DNA from 3 places in the Vogesella lacus genome. Region 2 is predicted to be linked to each of the others. Evidence: riboswitches for the same ligand, from Rfam matches in the RefSeq annotation. Region 2 holds a riboswitch; each other region holds the start of a gene.
The links. A riboswitch is a leader RNA that binds a small molecule or an ion and turns the genes downstream of it on or off. The one in region 2 is predicted to bind cobalamin.
Positions count from the first base shown of each region.

Region 1: linked by a shared signal. The riboswitch ahead of ACZ9W6_RS03925 (TonB-dependent receptor domain-containing protein) and the one ahead of ACZ9W6_RS15975 (ZrgA family zinc uptake protein) in region 2 are both predicted to bind cobalamin.
Region 3: linked by a shared signal. The riboswitch ahead of ACZ9W6_RS14200 (FecCD family ABC transporter permease) and the one ahead of ACZ9W6_RS15975 (ZrgA family zinc uptake protein) in region 2 are both predicted to bind cobalamin.

Region 1 is NZ_CEETQT010000002.1:340,841-345,961, forward strand. It holds gene ACZ9W6_RS03915 (hypothetical protein) at 1-166, opposite strand, end outside; gene cobU (bifunctional adenosylcobinamide kinase/adenosylcobinamide-phosphate guanylyltransferase) at 290-814, opposite strand; gene ACZ9W6_RS03925 (TonB-dependent receptor domain-containing protein) at 908-2,734, opposite strand; cobalamin riboswitch at 2,858-3,060, opposite strand; gene cobT (nicotinate-nucleotide--dimethylbenzimidazole phosphoribosyltransferase) at 3,185-4,222, shown strand; gene ACZ9W6_RS03935 (histidine phosphatase family protein) at 4,219-4,818, shown strand; gene ACZ9W6_RS03940 (adenosylcobinamide-GDP ribazoletransferase) at 4,879-5,121, shown strand, end outside.
Region 2 is NZ_CEETQT010000013.1:55,154-60,274, forward strand. It holds gene cobN (cobaltochelatase subunit CobN) at 1-1,892, opposite strand, end outside; gene ACZ9W6_RS15965 (DUF2149 domain-containing protein) at 1,889-2,188, opposite strand; gene ACZ9W6_RS15970 (hypothetical protein) at 2,185-2,640, opposite strand; gene ACZ9W6_RS15975 (ZrgA family zinc uptake protein) at 2,650-3,177, opposite strand; cobalamin riboswitch at 3,246-3,481, opposite strand; gene ACZ9W6_RS15980 (type B 50S ribosomal protein L31) at 3,624-3,893, shown strand; gene ACZ9W6_RS15985 (helix-turn-helix transcriptional regulator) at 3,904-4,623, opposite strand; gene ACZ9W6_RS15990 (DUF1801 domain-containing protein) at 4,625-5,121, opposite strand, start outside.
Region 3 is NZ_CEETQT010000010.1:174,875-179,995, forward strand. It holds gene ACZ9W6_RS14185 (ABC transporter substrate-binding protein) at 1-581, opposite strand, end outside; gene ACZ9W6_RS14190 (Card1-like endonuclease domain-containing protein) at 661-1,773, opposite strand; gene ACZ9W6_RS14195 (RBBP9/YdeN family alpha/beta hydrolase) at 1,837-2,409, opposite strand; cobalamin riboswitch at 2,533-2,742, shown strand; gene ACZ9W6_RS14200 (FecCD family ABC transporter permease) at 2,861-3,877, shown strand; gene ACZ9W6_RS14205 (ABC transporter ATP-binding protein) at 3,874-4,626, shown strand; gene cobO (cob(I)yrinic acid a,c-diamide adenosyltransferase) at 4,623-5,121, shown strand, end outside.

The DNA of each region.
Region 1 (5,121 bases), on a different contig from region 2:
CAGCCACCCGGTGACGGGTTTCTTCCAGCGCATAACGCATCTCGGCGTTTTCCTTCATGGTATGCGCGAGCACTTCGCCCAGACGGTCGTTCTGGGTTTCCAGTTCGTGCAGGCGGGCAATCAGGGCCACCACGCGATGTTCCAGATGTTCGAGTTCTTGTTCCATGTCGGCTTCGTGAAGAAATAAAGTCAGTCGGCTGGCGGCATCAGGCCGTCACAGCCGCCGATTCTACGTTGCTTTGCCCCGCCATGTCAGCCGTCATAAACTGCCGACCGGCACAGCACGGCTTTAACCCTTGAGTGCCAGCGGCAATCCGCAAGCCACCAGGCTGACCTTTTCGCAGGCTTCTGCCACCGACTGGTTCAGCCGGCCAAGCTCGTCGACAAAGTCACGCGTCTCCTGCCCCAGCGGCACCACACCCCAGCCCACTTCGTTGCTGACCAGGATCACCTCGCCACGGCAAGCGGCCAGCGCGGCCAACAGCGCCTCGCGCTGCTGCAGCCAGCGGGCCATGTCAAAACGGCCATCGCCATCGAAAAAGCGCATCAGCCACATGCCCAGACAGTCGATCAGCAGCAGGCCATCGGGCTGGTCGTGGCTGGCGATCAGCGCCGGCAACTCTTGCCCGGCCTCGACAAGCCCCCAGCTGGCCGGACGGCGCTGGCTGTGGTGGGCGATGCGTGCCAGAAAAGCGGCATCCGTGCGCCGCTCGGCTGTCGCGATATACGTCACCGGGCCGGCATGCGCGAGCGCCAGATTTTCAGCGTGGCGGCTCTTGCCGCTACGCGCACCACCACTGATCAGATGTCGCATGGCTGACTCCTGTAAAAAAGCCTCCCCCGACACGGGGAAGGCCTGTTGCCGCTTGCGGCCAACCTTGGGTAAGGGTTGGCCGCAACGTCCGGCTTATTGCGCGTAACGCACACCGACAAACCAGCCGCGACGTGGCTGGCTGTAGTCTTTGGTGGTTTCATAACGCTTGTCGGTGACATTGCTGAGCTTGCCCTGCAGCGTCCAGTTGCGCGCCAGTTCGTGCTCAACCGCCAGATTCAGCACGCCATAGCCACCCAGGAAGTCGGTATTGGCATTGCTGGTCGGACGTTGGCCGCTGGCCACCAGTTGCGCGGTGTAACGGGTACGGTCCTGCTGCAGGGTGGCATTGATGCCGCCGTGCAGTTTGGCACGATACACCAGCAGCTTACCGCTGTTTTCGTCACGCGCGCGCTGGTTGGTGAGGTTGGCGCTCAGACCGAAGTTACCCCACTGCTGGCCGGCTTCGATGGTCTGGCCGATGATGCGTGCCTTTTCCAGATTATCCACGGTAGACCAGTCGGCAGTGCCGGCGATCAGGTTGCGGATATGGTTGTCAAAAGCGGTCACGCGCAGATGGCTACCGCCCTGACGCCAGTGCACGGCCAGTTCGCGGTTGCTGGCTTCTTCCGGCTTCAGGTTCGGGTTGCCCTGATAGCCGAAGGCCAGTGGCCAGTACAGATCATTAAAGGTCGGCGCCTTGAAAGCCGTGCCGTAGGCCGCACGCAGCAACAGCGACGGCGTCAGCTGGTAGCCGTAGCCGATCTGGCCGGTGGTCTTGCCGCCAAACTGCGAGTTGTCGTCATGACGCAGGCTACCCTGCAGACGATGGGCACCGAATTCGCCCTGATAGCCGGCGTACACCGCATCCACGGTGCGACGGTTCTGGCTGTAGGCCGTCGTGCTGTACACGCGCTGCAGCAGGTGGTTGGCACCCAGCGTCAGCTGGCCGGCGGAGGCCAGATCCAGCTGGTTGTTCCACTGCCATTCTTGCTGGCGAGTCTCGAACTGGCTGCTGGCCACGGCAAAGTTGCCATTGGTGAAATTGCGCGATTTGTCGCTGCTGTTGATATAGCGCAGCGAGCTGGTCCAGCGCTCGGAAACGCGGTTTTTCAGCTCGACAGACTGGCCAGCCAAGCGAGAACGCGACTCGTCGGCCGCCTTGGCAGACTGGTCGTACTCGTTGCGGGCTTCGGACTGGTACAGATTGAAGCCCAGGCTGTGACCGGCGGCCAGCTGATGCTCGGCACTGACGGTATAGGTGGTGTTTTCAAAACCGTCGCGGTCGGCGTTGTACTTCGGATTGTCGGCATTACGCGCCGAGATACCGTCGGTCTTGTTGTGGTCTACACCCAGATTGAAGCGGGTCTGACCCACTTCACCGGCAAAGCCCAGACCAAACACGCGCTTGCCTTCGGCACCCACGCCTGCATTGAAGCGCAGCGCTGGCGCGCCCTTGCCGCGCTTGGTGAAGATCTGCACCACGCCACCGATGGCATCGGCACCGTACAGGCTGGAGGCCGGGCCGCGCAGGATTTCCACGCGCTCGATGCTGTCCAGCGAGATGTTTTCCAGCGAAGTGGTACCGGCCGTCGCCGACAGCACGCGCATGCCGTCAATCAGCACCAGCGTCTGCTTGGCGGTGGCGCCACGCAGCATCAGGCTGGAGGACTTGCCTTCGCCGCCATTGCTGTAAAACTCGACACCCGCCTGCTCGGCCAGGAGTTGCGCCACGGTCAGGCTGCCGCTCTGGCTGATTTCTTCCTGGCCCAGTACGGTCACATCGGACAGCACCTTGCTGACCGGGGTCGCGGTACGGGTGGCAGTAACGACAACTGCGTCGAGCTGGGTCGGGGTCTGGGCCAGGGCGGCCGGGGCACATGCCAGCGCTACCAGCGCGGCCAGGGGTTTGTTCTTGAACATGTTCACACTCCGGATTTATGGAAACGGGAGTGCGGAGAAATACAGGACTGCAGGATGATGGGTCGCGGCTGCGGCCAACGTGCTGTCTGATCGCCTCCCCGCGATACTCCAGGCGGGCGCATTCCACAGCACCCGATGCAGGCCGGTCTCCGGGCTGGGTCTTGCGGTGGCACACCTTCCCGTCTGGCGACAGTGGTTTTCGTGCGACCTGGGCCTTGCGGCCAGACCTTACCGTTGCGGGGGCAGCGCCGGATTTACACCGGCTTCCCAGTTTCACCCGGCCTATGATGGAACATCAGCCGGGCACCTGCAGGGCGACGATTATACCTGCAGCACGACTTGCGCGCTGCACAATGCGCAAGCCTGCCGGTTTGCACTGGCTGCCAAGCTGGCGTAAGGTCTGGCCATCGTGCCTCCCGCCAGGCCAACCGCATTCAAGGAATCAGCACCATGTCGCGCATCCCCGCTCCCGATCTTTCCGCCGGCCGCGCCGCCGAGGCCCGCCAGTCGCAACTGACCAAGCCGGCAGGCAGCCTCGGCAAGCTCGAGCAGCTGGCCTGCCAGCTGGCCGCACTGCAAGGCCGTGACATTCCGCGGCCGCTGTCGCCGGCCATCTGTGTGTTTGCTGCCGATCACGGCGTCTGTGCCGAAGGCGTGTCGGCCTTTCCGTCCTCGGTGACGGCGGCGATGGTCGCCAACTTCGTCAATGGCGGCGCCGCCATCAGTGTGCTGGCACGGCAGAATCAGGCGCGGCTCGAGGTGGTGGATGTCGGCGTCGTGGGCGACTTGTCGGCGCTGGAAGACGTGGTACAGGCCAAGATCGCCGAAGGCAGCGGCAATATCCGCCGACAAGCCGCGATGACGACCGCCCAGTGCGAGGCCGCGCTTGAGGTTGGCCGCAACGCCGCGCGCCGCGCGATTGCCGACGGGGCCAATCTGCTGATTGCCGGCGATATGGGCATCGGCAATACCACGCCGTCTGCCGCGTTGATCTGCCGCCTTGGCGGCCATGCGCCCGACCAGATCGTGGGCCGCGGCACCGGTATCGATGATGCCCACCTCGCCATCAAACGTCAGGTGGTCAGCGATGCGCTGGCCCGGGTGAAGAATCAATCACTGGATGGTGCCGAGCTGCTGGCCGAGCTGGGCGGCCTCGAAATCGCCGCCATGGCCGGCTTTTACCTCGAAGGTGCCGAACAGGGCGTGCCGCTGCTGCTGGATGGTTTCATCAGCACCGCTGCCGCACTGGCCGCCTGCCATATCGACCCGGCGCTCAAGCCCTGGCTGCTGGCCAGCCATTGCTCGCAGGAAACCGGCCACGCCCAGGCGCTGGCTGACCTGCAACTAACGGCGCTGATCGACCTCGGCCTGCGTCTGGGCGAAGGCTCGGGCGCGGCGATTGCCCTGCCGCTGTTGCAGCAGGCGATTGCGCTGCATGCCGGCATGGCCACCTTTGCCGAGGCCGGTGTCGCCGGCAAGAGCGCATGAATCCTTACACCCTGACCCTGCTGCGCCACGGCCAGATCGACCATCAAGGCCGGCTGGTTGGCCGCAGCGATCTGCCGCTGACCGCCCAAGGCCTCATCGACATGCAGCAAAGCTGGCAAAAGCTGACGGCGCTGGCACCGGTAACCAGCATGGCCAGCTCGCCGCTGCTGCGTTGCCGCGAGTTCGCGGTCAAGCAGGCGCTGCAATGCCGGGTGCCGCTGCATGTGTCGCCGGCGCTGGCCGAATGTGATTTCGGCAGCTGGGAAGGGCGGGCACTGGCCGAGATCAATGCCGAAACACCAGACTGGTCGCTGCTGATGATGCGCGGCCTACTGACGCCCGAGGGCGGCGAATCGTTCGAGTTGTTCCGCACCCGCGTGCTGGCCGGCTTTGCCGACTGGCTGCGCGAGGCACGCGGCAGCCATCGTGTGCTGGTCAGCCACGGCGGCGTGATCAGTGTGCTGCTGGCCGAGCTGCTGGGCATCGAATTCAGTGCGGCACGGCTGATGGCAGTGCAGCGCGGCGGCTTTGCCCAGCTGTCGATACTCGATGGCCACCCGGCCTATCTGACGCGGCTGGAATCACCGGGCCACTAGCCCGCTACCCACATTCTGCCCACGGCTTTCTCTCACCCTATCCACAGACTTATCCACAGCATGCGCGCGCTGATTCTTGCCATCCAGTTCCTCACCCGTTTACCCACCCCGCAGCTGGCCAGCTTTGATCCGGCCTGGCTGGCCGATGCCGCCCGCTGGTTTGCGCCGGTCGGCGTGCTGGTCGGGGCGATAGTCTGGCTTGCGGTGGCGGCCGGCAGTCTCGTCGACCCATGGTTGGCCGCATTGGCCGGCCTGCTGGCCTGGCTGTGGGTAACCGGCGGCCTGCATATTGATGGTCTGGCG
Region 2 (5,121 bases):
GCAATCGCGTACTCGTGCATCAGCTCGTGCAGCTCGTGCATGCCCGGCGACAGGCCGGTGGTGGCGAATACCGGCGTGCGGTGGCTGAGCATCAGCGCACGGCCACGACGTTTGGCGGTCAGTGCCTCGCCGAGGTTATCCACAATGTAGGGGTAAATCACCGGTACATCACCCAGCGGCAGCAGCGCGTCATCCAGCACATCCAGCGCGCGCGATTTGCCGTTGGCCCATTCCTGCGTGCCGTGGGTGCCGAAGTGGATCAGCGCCTGCGCCTGCTGCGCCCACAGATACACCGCCAGATAGTGGTGCGACAGCGGCTGGCGGCTGCGGTGCATGAAGGGATTGCTGCCGCGATGCAGGGTTTCCTCGCGCGGCGGCTGCGGCAAGACCGACAGTTGGCCGCGTTGCAGGCGCGGAATCACGAATACCGGCTCGCCCTGCCAGCTCACCACATAGCGGCTGGATTCCGGCTCGCCCCAGCGGCTTTTGATGCGTTCGCGCTGGGCGGATGGCAGGTTTTGCCACCACTGGCGGTACTGGCGCACGGGCAGGGCGGCGGCCTGATTATTGCGCAGCAGGCCGAGCAGATCGCTGCCCTCGTAATAGGCGGCCAATAGCGGCTTGAGGCTGTCTATCCAGCCTTGCTCGGCCAGCGGCGTCACGCGGTAACCGTTGGCCGCAAGGCCCTGGCTGACGGTTTCGAGGCTGCGCGGCACGTTGAGGAAGGACGCGCCAAAGTGATTGCCGCCCGGCGGGTAGTTGTAAACCATGGCCACCAGCTGGCGTTGTGCGCGTGGCAGATCAGCCAGCTGGATCAGCCGCTTGGCCTTGGCGGCAACGGCATCGGCCTGACGGGCGATCAGCTCGGTCTTGCGGCCGCCCTCCTGCAAGGCGGTGACCAGCATCGGGTCGATGGCACCGGCGGCCTCGGGCTGCACCAGATAAAACGGCGTATCCGACAGCTTGAGGCCGTTGCCATCGGCCTGCCAGCTGGCGGCATCGCCGTGGCGATAGGGCTGGGTGGCCAGCACCGGCACGCCCCAGCGCAAGAACAAGGGCTGCAGGGCGGCGGCCTGTGTCACCAGCTGATGCAGCACCAGCACGCGCGGATGCGCCTGCTCGCCCTGGCCCAGCAGGCTTTCCAGCCCCTTGGCGTCCAGTTGCTGGCCGAAGACGGCATAGGCAAACAGCCCTTGCTGGCGGAAGCGGCGCAGCCAGTCATCCAGCCAGGCGGTTTCGCCGTTAACAAAATGGTGGCGATGCACGAGCACTGCCACCGCTGCTTGGCCGCGCAGCGCGGTCTGGCTTTGCCGCCACGTTTCCAGCTGGCGGCTGTCGGCAAACAGCGCCGGTGCGTCGGGGTGATACAGCGCCTGCCGTGGCAGGGGCTGTGGCGGTGGCTCGCTGGCGGCGAAGCTGTCCGGCTGGCCGGCTGCCAGCCAGCGTTTGGCGTAGGCGAGGGCATGGCGGGTGTTGGCCGCACCGCCGGCCGCCAGCCAGGCGGCTTGCTGCTCGCCGGCCTTGCGGCCAACCCTGGCGTCCGGCGCGATCCACACCAGCGGCTTGCCACTGGCCTGCAGCTGGCTGCCGAAGGATTGCTGCAGACGCTGCAACACCGACTCGTGCGGCACATCCAGCCACACCAGATCGGCCTTGGCCAGCGCCTTGGCCAGCGCGGCGCGTTCGCCCTCCAGCCGTACAGGGTTGGCCGCGAGCGGATGATCGAGGCTGGCAAACTGCCAGCCCTGGGTGCGCGCTTCGTTTTCGACCAGCGCGGTGCGCGCGGCCGGGGTGATGTCCACCGTCAGCCATAACAGGCGCTGCGCCAGCGCCTGTTGCCCGGCCAGCAAGAGGCAGAGCGCGAGGCCGGTGCAAAATGCTTGCAGTCTCACTTGGCGGCCCCGTCTTCCGGCACATAGATGATGCTGCCGTCCGCCAGGCGGTAGGCGACCCCGGCGCGCACGCCGTCGCCCTGCTGCAGGCTGCCGCTGCCCTGATAACGGATTTTCTGGCCGTCCTGTTCGATGGTCAGCTCGACCTTGCCGGGCTGATTGCTGTGCTGCTGATTGAAGCTGACGGCCGCCAAGAGGGCAACGATCAGCACCAGAAACACATCGACCAGATTGATGGCCGACAGCATCGGATCATCGTCTTCCTCGGCGAGGATGTTCAGCTCGGGGCGGCTCATGCGGCCTCCTGACGGCGGCGGATGGCCACCAGCTCGGCCAAGAGCCAGCGACGGCGCACCGAGTACAGCACCAGGCCCAGCGAGGCGGTGGCCAGCGCCAGCACCACGCCGGCAAAGGCATTGCTGAACACCGCCAGCGCGGCATGGCCTTCACCGCCGGATACCGACTGCAGCGCCGGCCCCAGCGGAATCATGGTGGCGATCAGGCCCAGCATAGGCGTGACGCGCGCCAAGAGACGCAGAGGCTCGAGGCGGGCCAGAATCGCCAGCTCGACTTCGTCGATGGCAAGGTTGGCCGCCTGCGGCAGCAGGCTGATGCCGCGCCGGCGCTGCCAGCCTTCCATCACGACCACGCCGCTCATCCACAGCGCGTACAACAGGGTGGCCAGCAGCAAGGCGAGCACCGGCAGCAGCAGCCATTGCATCAGCTGCAGCAGATTGGCTTCCAGCATGGTGACTCCTTACAGCGTGACAGCAGGGAAACGCGGACGGATGGTCACCGTCTTGCGGGTGCTGCCGGCGCTCCACTGCAGGCGCAGCTGCTTGAGGCCGGGGTAGCGCGCGAAGGCCGGCACCGCCAGCGATTTCAGCGCGGCGGCCTCCTTGCACTGGTAAACCAGTTTGACGCGGAGATTGTCGATGTCACGGCCAGCGGCCGGCTTGACGATGTCGGGGGTGATCTCGTGCTGGTTCAGCACGCAACCGGCTTCGGCCGCCGGCGTCAGCAAGTCGCCAGGGGTGGCCATCTGCGCGACAAAGTCTTGCCACAGTTTTTGCTGGGCATCGCCCTTGGGCGGGTAGTCGTAGCCGAGAAAGCTTTCCAGCGGAATCTCCAGCTGGACAGTCAGCGTCTGGCCGGCCAGTTCGGCGCGGGCGGTGCCGTGGCCGTGGGTGTGATTGCCGTGGGCAAAAGCGGTGGCAGGAATGAGGGCGGCGGCCAGCAGGCAGCCAGCCACGGGCGCAACAAGGCGCAGGCTTGCGAAAGTCATGGGTATTACCGGACAGGGGTTGCCACTGGCCGTCCTCCCCGACGGCAACCGGGCCTAAGGCCGGACGTGATCCGGCCACTTCGCTGGCCGGTATCCGGGCTATGGCGCACGCTCCGTCGCCTTCCCGGTGGCGCTTGCGGCGCGCAGCCAGTGGCTGGGATGAGGGATCGGGCTGCAGGGCAGCCGGCCATGTACCGTTGCGGGGGCAGCACGGCTTGGGGCTGACCTTGCGGCCAACCTTGCCGTTTCCCGTTTAACTGCAGCCATCGAACGGGCCGCGAGCACCAACGCGGCGCGGATGGTAGCGTGTTGGCCGCGGTTTGTCATGGTTGCACTGTGGCGATATCGATAATCACCACACGTACTGCTGTCGGGATTTTGCTATTGAAATGAGAACTGTTATCAAATAACATTGTTACTTTATTACATAAATCCAGGAGCCCATCATGCAGAAAAACCTGCATCCGCAAAACTACCGCACCGTGCTGTTCTACGACACCGGTGCCAAGGAAGGCTGGTTGATCCGCTCGTGCGCGCCGACCCGCGACACCCTGCAATGGCATGACGGCGAAACCTATCCGGTGATGTATCTGGATACCTCGGCCGCCTCGCATCCGGTATTTACCGGCAAGGCACGCGAGATCCACACCGAAGGCCGCGCCAGCCAGTTCATGGCGCGTTTCGGCAAGCTGATTCCGGGCAGCCGTCAGGCCTGAAACGGCTGACTCAGTCCGGCGGCTGATGCCAGGCCTGCTGATCCTGTTGTTGCAGTGCGGCTCGCGCGGCGGCCGGGGTATCGGCGTTTTGCAAAAAGGCATCCAGCGAGATGCCGGCCGGCCAGGCGCTATCGTTGTCTTGCAGGCTGGTGATGCGGTCGATGCGGAAGTGGCGGTAATCGCCGCGCAGCAGACACCAGGCGGCCAGCGTCCAGCGGTCGCCCCAGAAAAACAGGCCCAGCGGCGCGAGCGTGCGCTGGCTGGGCTGGCCGTGCTGGTCCAGATAGTCGATGTCCACGCACTGGCGTGCGCCGATGGCGGCGCGTAGTGGCGCCAGTTTTTCGCGCGGATAATGCTGGCCGCTCGGGGCATACAAGGGCACCGGTGCCAGCCCGGCGCTGCCCAGCACGGCATGAATCTTGGCCAGCGCACTGGCGGCATCGCCGGCCAGCTCGCTATCGGCCCAGCCGGCCAGCAAGCGGCCTGCGGCCTCGAGCGCGGCCAGCTCGCCAGCAGAAAAACTCAGGGGTGGCGGGGTAAAGCCGGCCTCCAGCCAATAGCCTTCACCGGCCTCGCCATTTACCGGCGCACCGCTGGCCTGCAGATCGGCCATATCGCGATACACGGTGCGTACTGACACCTCCAGCCACTGCGCGAGCTGCTGCGCCGTGGTGCGACGGCGGCCACGCAACAGCAGCAGGATCTGCAGCAGACGGTCGGCGCGGCGCATATCAGGATGCCGGCCGCGCCAGCGTCAGCGCCTGTTGCAGATAGTCGGCGCAGGGCAGGCGGTCGATATCGGCGACGCTGACAAACTTCAGATGTCGCCGCCCTTTGCCCTTGCCTTGCAGCAGGCCGTGCACATCGGCCAGTTGCGCGCCGGCGCTGAATTCCAGCGTCACATGCTGGCGGTAGACAAACAGGCCACAGAAAGCCTGGCCGCAGGCAAACAGGATGCCGCCGTATTTGACCTCCTCGCTGATGGCCGGATCCAGCGCGAGGATTTGCCGGCGCAAGGCCAGCACGATGGCAGCCTGCTCGGGCTGCTGTTGTTGCCAGTCGTCCAGCAATTGCCGGACACGTTGGCCGCCAGCCTCGCCAGCGGTTTGCTGCTGCGCCAGCGCGATGATGGCCGAGAGGCTGGCGTGTGCCTGCGGGCTGTTGCCCCAGCAGCTGGAATGCAGCATCTGGCCGATGCGCCGGCATAGCGCAATCGCTTCTTCTGCGG
Region 3 (5,121 bases), on a different contig from region 2:
TCCAAAAGCCGGCTCGCCACCGGCTCCATGGTAATCATTGCATCGACATTACCCTGGCGAAAGGCCAGCTCCTGCCTATCCAGCATCACCGGTACCGTTTGTATCTCGCCCGGTTTCAGGCCCGCCTTTTTCAGCATCGCATGCAGCATCACCGCACCAACTGCCGTCTGCTCGACCCCGATACGCTTGCCGCGCAAGCCCGACAAGCTGCTGATTTCCGGCTTGGTCAACAGCACGTCGGCGCCAAATGACTCGTCCAGCACCGCCACCACACGCAGGCGCACGCCTTCGGCCAGCAGGGTAATCACCTCATCCAGCGTCAGGCAAGCTGCCTCCAGCGAGCCGGCTGCCAGCGCATTCATGCTGGCTGAAGAGGAAGGCATGCGCACGATACGCACGGACTCGGGTGGCATCATGCCGCGCTCGGCCGCCCATTCGATAAACAGATAACCCGGCCAGCCATTGCTGCCGACCCGCAGCAAGGGTTCGGGGCTGCTGCAGGCGGTAGTGGCCAGCAAGGGGCTGGCCAGCATCAGGCTGATGATCTGGCGGCGGCTTAATATCGGGTTGATGAGGCTCATGCTGTGGCCCGGGCAGTCATTACATACATAAAGTATAGAATCATCGGCCCGACTTAAAACTGCGTCAAAACAAACTTGATTACGGGCAGCACAGCCATTCCTGCAAATAGGCGGCCGCCTGCGGCAACTGCGCGCCGTAGAGCATGGCGATGCCCTGTACTTGGGCGCGACCGGCCTCGCTCTCGGTTGGCGGGTAGAGGCTGGCCAGCATGGCGCGCGCGTGCAGGCCGCCAAGATTGGCCGCACTGTCGAGTTTGAACAGATTGTCCAGCCCGACGCCACGCTGATGATGGCTGGTTGGTGCGACCGTCTTGCACTCCACCAGATAGAGGTGGTTATTACAGAGGATGGCCACGTCATACTCGTTTTCCACGCCGTTGTGACTGATCTTCACCCCGACAGCCGCATCGCTGATCGGCAGAATGGCGGCAAGACTGGCCACCTGCGCCAGCATCCACACCTCCAGCCAGCCACCGGCCAGAAAGAATCTGGCGCGCGCATCATTGCACCGCACATGGCCGCCTTCATTGACATTGACGAGGCCGCATTGCTCCAGCCACTCGCGCAAGCTGCCCTCGCCCGGCGGCAAGCTTTTCTCGCTGTACTGCGCCGCGTCTATCTCGTTGCACAGGCGGTTAAGCAGTGACAGATCGCGCGGATGGCTAGCGGCACGGCTGGCCAGCGCGGCGGCCAAGGTTTCGTAATGCGGATTGCGCCGCTGCAGGCGATAGTGCATCGCCAGCACGCTGCTGCCGTACAGACCAAAGTAGCCTTCGAGCGACAAGCCATCGGCAATCTCGCTGCCGTTATGCAACGGACTGTGCTCGCCGCCGCTGAGCCAGATCAGCCGGTCATGGCGCGGCTCGACACTCATCACCGGCAAATGGCGCTGGCGTGCAAGCTCGTAGGCAAATGCCGCCTGAACCGGTGTGGCGGCACTGATATTGAAGGTCACCGCGCCCTGGATCAGCTCGGTCAGGCGTTGGCGCAAGGCTAAAGGCTGGCTGTCGGGTGGCAGGATGATGACCGAGGCAGTCAGATGCAGATTGCGGCACACCGCCGCGATATCGTAGGCCAGCGCCAGATCATCACGCTGGCACAGCAAGGACACGCGCTGGATGCCGAAGCGGCTATCAAGCGCCGGGGTGATGATGTCGCTGGCGACATGGCTGACAAAGGCAAGCAGATGCATGGCAACTCCCGAAGGTTAATCCGGATTCTGCCAGCCTCTGCCTTTGCGGCCAACCTTCTGTCATCAGGCAGCGCTGCGCTGGCGCGCCCTGACCTCGTCGAGCAAAAGCGCCAGCTGCGACAAGCCTTCCAGCCACTGATGATGGCCGGAGGCGATATTGATGTGGCCGGCCTCCAGCAACCAGTGCAGCGGCACCTGCCACAGACTGGCCATGCGTACCGAACGCAAGGGCAGGCTGAACGGGTCATCATCACTGGCTACCACCCGCGCCGGGAAAGGCAGGCTCAGTGACGGCAGCGGGGCAAACGGGCGCAGTGCTGCCGGAGCACTGGCACGCTCGACATCGGCCGGTGCCACCAGCAAGGCACCGGCAATCTTGTTGCCGTAGCGCGCGGCATGATGCGCCACTGTGGCGCAGCCGAGGCTGTGGGCAATCACGATCACCGGCTTGTCGGCCGCATTGATTTCGGCATCCAGCGTCGTCAGCCAGTCGTCCAGCTGCGGGGTTTCCCAATCGTGATTGGCCGGACGGCGAGCACCCAGCAGGCTCTGCCAATGGCTTTGCCAGTGGCCGGCCGGCGAATCGCGCCAGCCGGGCTGGATGATGAAATGAAAGTCTTGCCAATGGCTGTGCATGATGCGCCTCACTGAAGGTTTTTCTGCACAATAAGGCACAATGCATATTTCTAAAAATAATGCTTTTTTGTTTTTATATAATTGCAAGAAATATAAATGCCAGCCGGCCAGCGCGGGCTTCTGGTAAAATTGCCGCCTTCTGGTGCCGGCCTTTGGCCGGTTAAACGGGAAGCAGGACAAGCCTGCGCTGCCCCCGCAACGGTGTATTGCCCTGCGGCCACTTTCAAGGTTGGCCGCAAGCGAGCATTCGACCCGTGCATTGCCACTGCCCTCAGGCGGGAAGGCGCACGGTGTGCAATCAGCCCGGAGACCGGCCAGAGACAGACACGCAACACGACAAGCGTGCCTGCATGGATGCGGCCCCGGCGGCCGCCCGGACAACTGTTGCGGCGGGCGACAGACGGTCAGCCCCCTGCCCGTTTGCCGTGCGCCATCCTGGTCACACACGCACATGCTTATTTCTTCGCCGCCCCGCCCTGCGGCCAACCTTCCGCCACAACTGGTCTTGCTGATACTGCTGCTGGCCAGCGCCGGCTCCTTGCTGCTGGCCGCTGCCACCGGCTCGGTGCCACTGGGCCTCGCCGATATCTGGGCCAGCCTCAGCGGCCATGGCAACACTCTCAGCGATACCCTGCTGCAACTGCGCCTTGAACGCGCACTCGTAACCTGGTGTTGTGGCGCATCACTGGCACTCGCCGGCCTGCTGATGCAGTCGTTGCTGCGCAACCCGCTGGCCGACCCTTACGTGCTGGGCGTCTCCGGCGGCGCCGCCGTCGGTGCGCTGACCGCGCTGTGGCTGGGTCTGGCCGCCTGGCAGGTGGATGCCGCCGCCGGCAGCGGTGCGCTGGCCGTTTCCGCCTTGCTGTTTTTGCTGTCGCGCCGCGACTTTGGCAGCAATAGCGCCACGCTGCTGTTGCTGCTGACCGGCGTCTTGCTGTCTACCGCCTGCGGCGCGCTGATTTCGCTGCTGCTGACCATCGCGCCCGAAGGCAAGCTGCGCGGCATGGTGTTCTGGCTGATTGGCGATCTGTCCGGCAGCCCGCTGCAGCTGTGGCCGTGGCTGGTACTCGGCGTCGCCTTGCTGCTGGCACTGTGGCAGGCGCGCGCCATCAATCTGCTGGCCATGCATGGCGACCACGCCGCCACCCTCGGCGTCAACAGCGGCCCGCTGCGCCGCCTGCTGCTATTACTGTCGGCCTGCCTGACCGCCAGCGCCGTCAGCCAGGGCGGCAGCATCGGCTTTGTCGGCCTGATGGTGCCGCACGGCTGCCGCCTGCTGCTGGGGCCGGACCTGCGCTACCTGTTGCCCGCCAGCCTGTTGGCCGGCTCTACCCTGCTGGTACTGGCCGATACCATGGCGCGCACCGTCGTTGCGCCCATGCAGTTGCCGGTCGGCGTGATTACCGCGCTGATCGGCGTGCCGGTGCTGTTCTGGCAATTGAATCGCGCAAGACGGAGGCTGGCATGATGCTGCAAGTACACCAACTCGCCATCCGCCAGGGCGAGCGCCAGTTATTGCTGGATCTGGACTGGCAAGTCGCCGCCGGCGAAGTGTGGTGGCTGGCCGGCCGCAACGGCTGCGGCAAGAGCACGCTGCTGGCCACCTTGGCCGCCAGACGCCCCGCCCGGCATGGCGACATCCGCCTGCATGGCGAAGCGCTCAGCCGGCTGTCGCCGCTGCAACGCGCACAGCAACTGGCGCTGCTGCCGCAGCACAGCCACGATGCTTTTGACTACCGCGTCTGCGACCTGCTCTTGGCCGCCCGCTACCCGTGGCCGGACGCCGGCGACAACCTCGCCCGGCTGGATGCCGCGCTGGACGCCTTCGACCTCGCCCACCTCGCACGCCGCCCCTTGCAGGCGCTGTCCGGTGGCGAGCGCCAGCGCGTGGCCATGGCCGGGGTGATGATGCAGGACAGCGCGCTGATTTTGCTCGACGAGCCGACCAACTCGCTGGATCTCGCGCATCAGGCCGCGCTGCAACAACAAATCCGCCGCTGGCAAGCCGCCGGCAAGGCCATCATCGTGGTCAGCCACGATCTGGTATTTGCCCCGGCCATTGCCAGCCACGCCCTGCTGCTGGATGGCATGGGCGGCCACAGCCAGTACCCGCTGGCCGATTTGCCAGCCGACAGCCTTGCCGCCGTGCTTGGCTATCCGCTGACCCGACTCACCCACGCAGGCCAGACCTGCTTCCTGCCAGGAAAACAATCATGAGCACCCAACACGACGATCAGGGCCGTAACGAACGCCACAATGCCCGCATGGCCCGCAAAAAAGCGCTGATGGACGAACGCATTGCCGCGGCTAACCAGAACCGTGGCGTTTTCATCGTCAACGGCGGCAACGGCAAGGGCAAAAGCTCCAGCGGCTTTGGCATGGTGATGCGCGGCCTCGGTCACGAGATGAAAGTCGGCGTGATCCAGTTCATCAAGGGCGCGATGTCTACCGGCGAAGAAAAATTCCTGCGCCGCTTCCCTGACGAAGTGCAGTTCTACGCCATGGGCGAGGGCTACACCTGGGACACGCAAGACCGCGAGCGCGACATGCAAAAAGCTGCCGAAGCCTGGGCCAAGGCGCGCGAGATGCTGCAAGACGAAAGCATCGGCCTCGTGCTGCTGGACGAACTGAACATCGCGCTGAAATTCAAATACCTCGACATCAACGAAGTACTGGCCGACATCGCCGCCCGCCCGATCGACCAGCACGTCA